2 regions of the Vibrio sp. RC2502 genome follow, and region 1 is predicted to be linked to the other one. Evidence: predicted binding sites of a transcription regulator. Region 1 holds the regulator's gene; the other holds the start of a gene.
The links. Region 1 encodes MetJ, which represses methionine synthesis genes. Its sites were predicted from a motif close to TTAGACNTNTANANGTCTAA; they were not measured.

Region 1 (3,418 bases):
GCATACAGCCCTGGCGTGGCTGAGCCTGTACGTGAAATCGCACAAAACCCTGACAACGTGTACAAGTACACAGCGAAAGGCAACATGGTTGCGGTTATTTCAAACGGTACCGCTATTCTTGGTCTAGGTAATCTTGGCCCACTTGCCTCTAAGCCTGTAATGGAAGGTAAAGCGTTACTGTTTAAGCGTTTTGCTGGCCTTGATTCAATTGATATTGAAGTGAAGCATCGCACGATCGACGAGTTCGTTGATACGGTTGCGAACATTGCTGACACTTTCGGTGGTATCAACCTTGAAGACATCAAAGCACCAGACTGTTTTGAAATTGAAAAGCGTTTGATTGAGCGTTGTGACGTACCAGTATTCCACGATGATCAACATGGTACGGCTATCGTGACAGCTGCAGGTATGCTCAATGCTATCGAGCTGCAGGGTAAGAAGCTTGAAGATTCAACGATTGTTTGTCTTGGTGCTGGTGCTGCAGCCGTTGCGTGTATGGAGCTGCTTATCAAGTGTGGCGCAATGCGCGAGAAGATCTACATGCTGGATCGCAAAGGGGTGATCCATACTCGTCGTGATGATCTGAATGAGTACAAGCAACTGTTCGCAAACAATACAGACAAGCGCACACTAGAAGATGTGATCGAAGGTGCAGACCTATTCCTAGGTGTATCTGGTCCAAATCTATTGCCACCAGAAGCGTTGAAACTCATGGCTGACAAGCCAGTTGTATTTGCTTGTTCGAACCCAGATCCTGAAATCAAACCTGAGCTAGCACACGCAGTGCGTGATGACTTAATTATGGGTACTGGTCGCAGTGATTATCCAAACCAAGTGAACAACGTATTGTGTTTCCCTTTCATTTTCCGTGGTGCGTTAGATGTACGTGCGAGTGAAATCAATGACGACATGAAGCTGGCAGCAGTTGACGCAATTCGTGCATTGGCAAAAGAGCCTGTGCCTGAATCGGTACTAAAAGCTGCAGGTGTTGAGAAGCTAGAATTTGGCAGCGACTACATCATTCCTAAGCCAATGGATCCACGTCTGCTACCTCGCGTAGCAAAAGCGGTAGCTCAAGCGGCAGTAGATTCCGGTGTTGCTCGTATTGAGATGCCAGAAAACTACATGGCAGAGTAATTTACTCAGCCACATTGAACACAAAAATGGGACGCATTGACGTCCCATTTTTTATATCTCCAAAAACTGCCCCCGGCGCAGCTTCTAAAGCGGATGAATTTGTAAGCAATTATTCTTCGTCAAATGCTTCGAATTCGATACCCATCGCCGTCATTAACGCTTTTGCTTCAGTTGGAATGTCATCCGGTCTGTCTTTACGAAGGTCTTCATCCGTTGGTAATGGCTGACCTGTATATGCGTGCAGGAATGCTTCACATAGTAGTTCGCTGTTGGTTGCATGGCGTAAGTTATTGATCTGACGACGTGTACGCTCATCAGTCAGCACTTTTAAAACTTTTAGCGGGATAGAAACGGTAATTTTTTTTACTTGTTCGCTTTTTTTACCGTGCTCAGCATATGGGCTAATGTATTCACCATTCCAGTCAGCCATTGCACACCTTCATTTATGTAATAAGTTGAAAATTAATATAGGTGCTGATTTTAGCCGCATTTACTGCCACAAGCAAAGACATATGGACGTCTAGAAGTGTTGACGTCTCATTTTTTGACAAGTAAAGTGAACAGAACAGTTAAGGAAGAGTGTTGTTCAGATAGATCTGACAAATTAGATATAGCGCATTCCTATTTAGAAGTCATCACCTGTGAAAGGATACACCCATGAGCACCCGCAAGCCTGCGACCATTGCTGTACGCACTGGTATCGAATCAGACAGCCAATACCACGCTGTTGTTCCACCAATCTACCTTTCAACCAACTATGGTTTCCCTGCTTTTGGTGAAGTCCCTAAATACGATTACACGCGTTCAGGTAACCCAAACCGTGGTTTGCTAGAGAGTGCGTTATCAGAGTTAGAGTCTGGCAAAGGCGCAGTGGTGACTAACTGCGGTACTTCCGCACTTAACTTGTGGGTATCGGCTTTTCTTGGGCCAGATGATCTGATTGTTGCACCGCATGATTGCTATGGTGGCACATACCGTTTGTTCAATACACGAGCTAACAAAGGCGACTTCAAAGTGCAGTTCGTTGATCAATCGGATGAGCAAGCTCTAGAGGCTGCACTAGCGAAAAAGCCAAAGCTTATTTTGTTAGAAACTCCATCGAACCCTTTAGTTCGTGTGGTTGATATTGCAGCGGTATGCGAAAAAGCCAAACAAGTGGGCGCTTTGGTTGCGGTAGACAATACCTTTTTGACACCGGTGTACCAAAAGCCTTTGGAGCTCGGTGCTGATTTTGTTATCCACTCAACTACAAAATACATTAACGGTCACTCGGACGTGATTGGTGGTGTGGTGATCACCAAAACAGAAGCGCACGCAGAAGAGCTTGCATGGTGGGGAAACTGTATTGGCGCCACGGGTACGCCTTTCGATAGTTACATGACGTTGCGTGGGATCCGCACTTTAGGCGCCCGTATGCGAGTGCACGAAGAAAGCTCTCAACACGTACTCAACTACCTACAACAGCAGGCTTTGGTCGCGAAGATTTACCATCCGAGCTTGCCAGATCACCCAGGTCACGAAATCGCGAAAAAGCAGCAGTCGGGTTTTGGGTCTATGTTGAGCTTTGAATTTGCAGGCTCATTTGAGCAACTTAAAGTGTTTGTTAAAGAGCTCGAACTGTTTTCTCTTGCAGAGTCGCTTGGTGGCGTGGAGAGTTTGATTTGTCACCCCGCATCTATGACGCATCGAGCCATGGGAGAAGAGGCGTTAGCGGAAGCGGGCGTGTCGCATCAGCTGCTTCGTCTGTCTGTGGGTTTAGAAGATGCACAAGACCTGATTGCCGATCTCGATCAAGCCTTTGTAAAAGCTGCTCAGTAATAGGAGAACTAAAAATGAGTGTACAACGTCAGTTACATAAATTTGGTGGCAGCAGCTTAGCAAACCCTGAATGTTACTTACGTGTGGCCGATATTCTTAAAGAATACTCTGTCGAGAATGATCTGGTGGTGGTATCTGCCGCGGGGAAGACCACTAATCGCTTGATCGAGTTTCTGGAAGGTTTAGACAAAGATGGCCGTATTGCGCATGAAGCACTGCAAGGCTTAAGACAATTCCAGTCGGAGCTAATTGAATCTTTATTAGAAGGCGAGGTGCAGACGCAATTGCTCGCTTCTTTGCACGATGAGTTCAGTACCTTAGCCGAGCTGGCTGCGCCACTGACGGATGCGCAAAAAGCGGCAGTGTTGGGTCACGGTGAATTGTGGTCTTCACGTTTATTGGCTGCCTTGCTTTCACAACAAAATGTTCCTGCGGTCGCACAAGATGCACGTGCATTTTTACG
Region 2 (3,418 bases), 1.1 Mb from region 1:
GATGATAACACCGATGACTTTTTGGCTACCGCCTCGCATTGATTGCGCAGATTTGGACGGTACATAGCCAGATTCACGAATGATTTGCTCTACTTTCTCTCGCGTTTGAGGTTTTACTTTTGGATCATTGGTAAGCACGCGGCTTACTGTTGATTTGCCAACGCCTGCCAATTTCGCGATATCAAGAATGGTGAGTTTTTTGCTCATAAGTGATCAAACTAGAATGGATGAATGCTTAGGTGACTGAACTTTAACAGCAATAAAAGAAAAGGGAAGCAAACGCTTCCCTTAAACATGCAAATTGTGGTGTTATTTTTGTAAATACGCTGGCACATCTGCGATGCTATCGAGCACTACTGTAGCTAATGCTTCACCTTGCTCAGTGATTGGCTTACCTGTGCGAACCAGAATCTTAGTGCCAACACCTGCGGCTTCTGCTGCCATCATGTCTTCGGCTTTATCACCAATCATCACAGATTTTTCCATGTCGATTTTCAAGAAGTCGCGAGCAGAGATAAACATACCAGGTTTAGGTTTGCGGCAATCACAATCTTGCTTGTAGTCACCGATGCCATGCTCAGGATGATGTGGACAATAGTAAAAACCATCAAACTCAACGCCATTATCAACGAAGTTCCAGTCCATCCATTGTGTCAGAGACAAGAAACGGTCTTCACTGAATTTACCGCGCGCGATGCCCGATTGATTCGTTACAAGCACCAACAGGTAACCTTTATCTTTCAGAGCTTTTGTCGCTTCAAACACACCGTCAATGTACTCAAAATCATGTTCGTCATGAACGTAGCCGTGGTCAACGTTGATCACGCCGTCACGATCGATAAAAACAGCAGGTTTTGCCAAAACGTATTTCTCTATTAACTCGGTTTAATCAGATTATTACATACCTTATAAACTTCAACACTATCTAATTCGTTCTAGGCCTCGACAAAACGGTTGATTTGTTGGGCAAGAATCGGTAAATCTGAGGGGGCCCCTCCGCTCATCTTCTGTTGTTATCTACGCCTCTTTCTTTCCAAAACAGAACATCCATACATTTAGACGTCTAGACGTAAAAATATCTATTGACTTCATTCTGGTTAACCCATAGCATCAACTGAGAATTGAGATAAAGCTCAAAATTAAGTTCTGTCAAAGGCCGTTTTTGACAGCGAAGTTCCCCTTATCTCTGGGCAGGTTGAAACATGATAGAAATAAAAAACGTCAATAAAGTGTTCTACCAAGGCAGTAAGGAAATCCTTGCCCTGAAAGACATTAACCTACACATCGCCAAGGGCACCATCTTCGGTGTTATCGGTTCATCAGGCGCTGGTAAAAGTACGCTGATCCGCTGTGTAAACATGCTAGAAGCACCAAGCTCTGGCTCCATCATCGTTGATGGCGTTGATTTAACAACACTCAGCAAAAAGCAGTTGGTCGAAACGCGCCGCAACATTGGCATGATCTTCCAGCACTTTAATCTGCTTTCGTCTCGTACTGTGTTTGATAACGTGGCTCTACCACTGGAACTGGCTGGCAAAGACAAATCGCAAATCACAACAAAAGTGACTGAGTTGCTAAAGCTCGTTGGCTTAGCGGACAAGCACGAAAGCTATCCGTCCAACCTAAGTGGCGGTCAAAAACAACGTGTGGCTATTGCTCGTGCATTGGCATCCGACCCAAGCGTACTGTTGTGTGACGAAGCCACCAGCGCACTGGATCCTGCAACAACTCAATCCATCCTTGAGCTATTAAAAGAAATCAACCGCAAACTCAACATCACGATTCTACTGATCACCCACGAAATGGAAGTGGTAAAAAGCATCTGTCACGAAGTGGCGATCATCGGTGGTGGTGAATTGGTTGAGAAAGGCACGGTTGGCGATATTTTTGCGCACCCTAAAACGGAACTGGCTCACGAGTTCATTCGTTCCACATTGGATCTTTCCATTCCAGAAGATTACCAAGCGCGTTTACAACCAAATCGCGTTGAAGGCAGCTACCCTCTTGTCCGTATGGAATTTACTGGCGCAACCGTAGATGCACCGTTGATGTCGCAGATTTCGCGTAAGTACAACATCGACGTCAGCATTCTGAGTTCCGATCTTGATTACGCCGGCGGCGTGAAGTTCGGCATGATGGTCGCAGAGCTGTTTGGTAATGAACAAGACGACAGTGCAGCAATTGAATACCTGCGCGAGCACAACGTAAAAGTGGAGGTACTTGGTTATGTCCTTTAACACGATTTTTGAATGGCTAAGTTTAAACAGCAAACTACTTTTAGGTGCTACGTGGGAAACCATCTATATGGTCGCGGTTGCTGGCGTAGTGGGTTTTGCGGTCGGCATTCCATTGGGGGTGATTCTGCATATTACTAAGAAAGGCGGCTTGCTAGAAAACACCAAACTGAACGGAATTCTTGGTGCAGTGGTTAACGTTGGGCGCTCAGTTCCTTTCCTTGTTTTGATGGTTGCGATCATTCCAGTAACTAAGATGTTAGTGGGCACTTTCATTGGTACAACTGCGGCAATCGTTCCGCTGACTATTGGTGCGATTCCGTTTGTCGCTCGTCTCATTGAAGGGGCATTGCTGGAAGTACCAACTGGCTTGGTTGAGGCTGCGCAATCCATGGGCGCAACACCAACGCAAATCATCACAAAAGTTCTCCTACCAGAAGCAATGCCGACTATTGTTAACTCAGTGACGATTACTCTAGTGACATTAGTGAGCTACTCTGCGATGGCAGGAACGGTTGGCGGCGGCGGCCTCGGTGACGTAGCCATCCGATACGGCTTCCACCGTTACGACATTACTATCATGGCAGTAACCGTTGTGATGTTGATTGTTCTAGTACAAATTATTCAGTCTATCGGTGACGCAGTGGTGCGCCGTGTAGACCACCGATAAGCATTGAAAATACATATTATAAGGAGATAAACATGAAATTTAGCCTTAAAGGTCTTTTGACTTTAGCAACTGCTGCTTCTGCTCTTGTTCTAGCGGGTTGTGGCGATAAAGAAGTGGACGTTAACAAGGTAAAAGTTGGCGTAATTGCAGGTGCTGAAGCGCAAGTTGCTGAAGTAGCGGCAAAAGTAGCGAAAGAAAAGTACAACCTAGACGTTGAACTGGTTACGTTCACGGACTACGTAACACCAAACGCTGCGCTAGATGACGGCTCTGTAGACGCGAACGCTTTCCAACACAAACCTTACCTAGATCAACAAGTTAAAGATCGCGGCTACAAACTAGCTATCGCAGGTAACTCGTTTGTTTACCCAATCGCAGGGTACTCAAAGCAAGTAAAATCTGTGGATGAAATTCAAGATGGCGCACGCATCGCGGTTCCAAACGATCCAACCAACCTAGGTCGCTCACTACTGCTTCTTGAGCAACAAGGTTTGATCACTCTACGTGATGGCGT

Region 2: a site for MetJ is predicted at 1,056-1,075, ahead of metN (methionine ABC transporter ATP-binding protein MetN). Genes of this name have one in related genera too.

The regions. Positions count from the first base shown of each region.
Region 1 is NZ_CM141453.1:2,967,245-2,970,662, reverse strand. It holds gene ACYJZR_RS13810 (malic enzyme-like NAD(P)-binding protein) at 1-1,137, shown strand, start outside; gene metJ (met regulon transcriptional regulator MetJ) at 1,247-1,567, opposite strand; gene ACYJZR_RS13800 (O-succinylhomoserine (thiol)-lyase) at 1,795-2,955, shown strand; gene ACYJZR_RS13795 (bifunctional aspartate kinase/homoserine dehydrogenase II) at 2,970-3,418, shown strand, end outside.
Region 2 is NZ_CM141453.1:736,195-739,612, reverse strand. It holds gene treR (trehalose operon repressor TreR) at 1-207, opposite strand, end outside; gene gmhB (D-glycero-beta-D-manno-heptose 1,7-bisphosphate 7-phosphatase) at 310-861, opposite strand; gene metN (methionine ABC transporter ATP-binding protein MetN) at 1,203-2,237, shown strand; gene ACYJZR_RS03395 (methionine ABC transporter permease) at 2,227-2,904, shown strand; gene ACYJZR_RS03390 (MetQ/NlpA family lipoprotein) at 2,937-3,418, shown strand, end outside.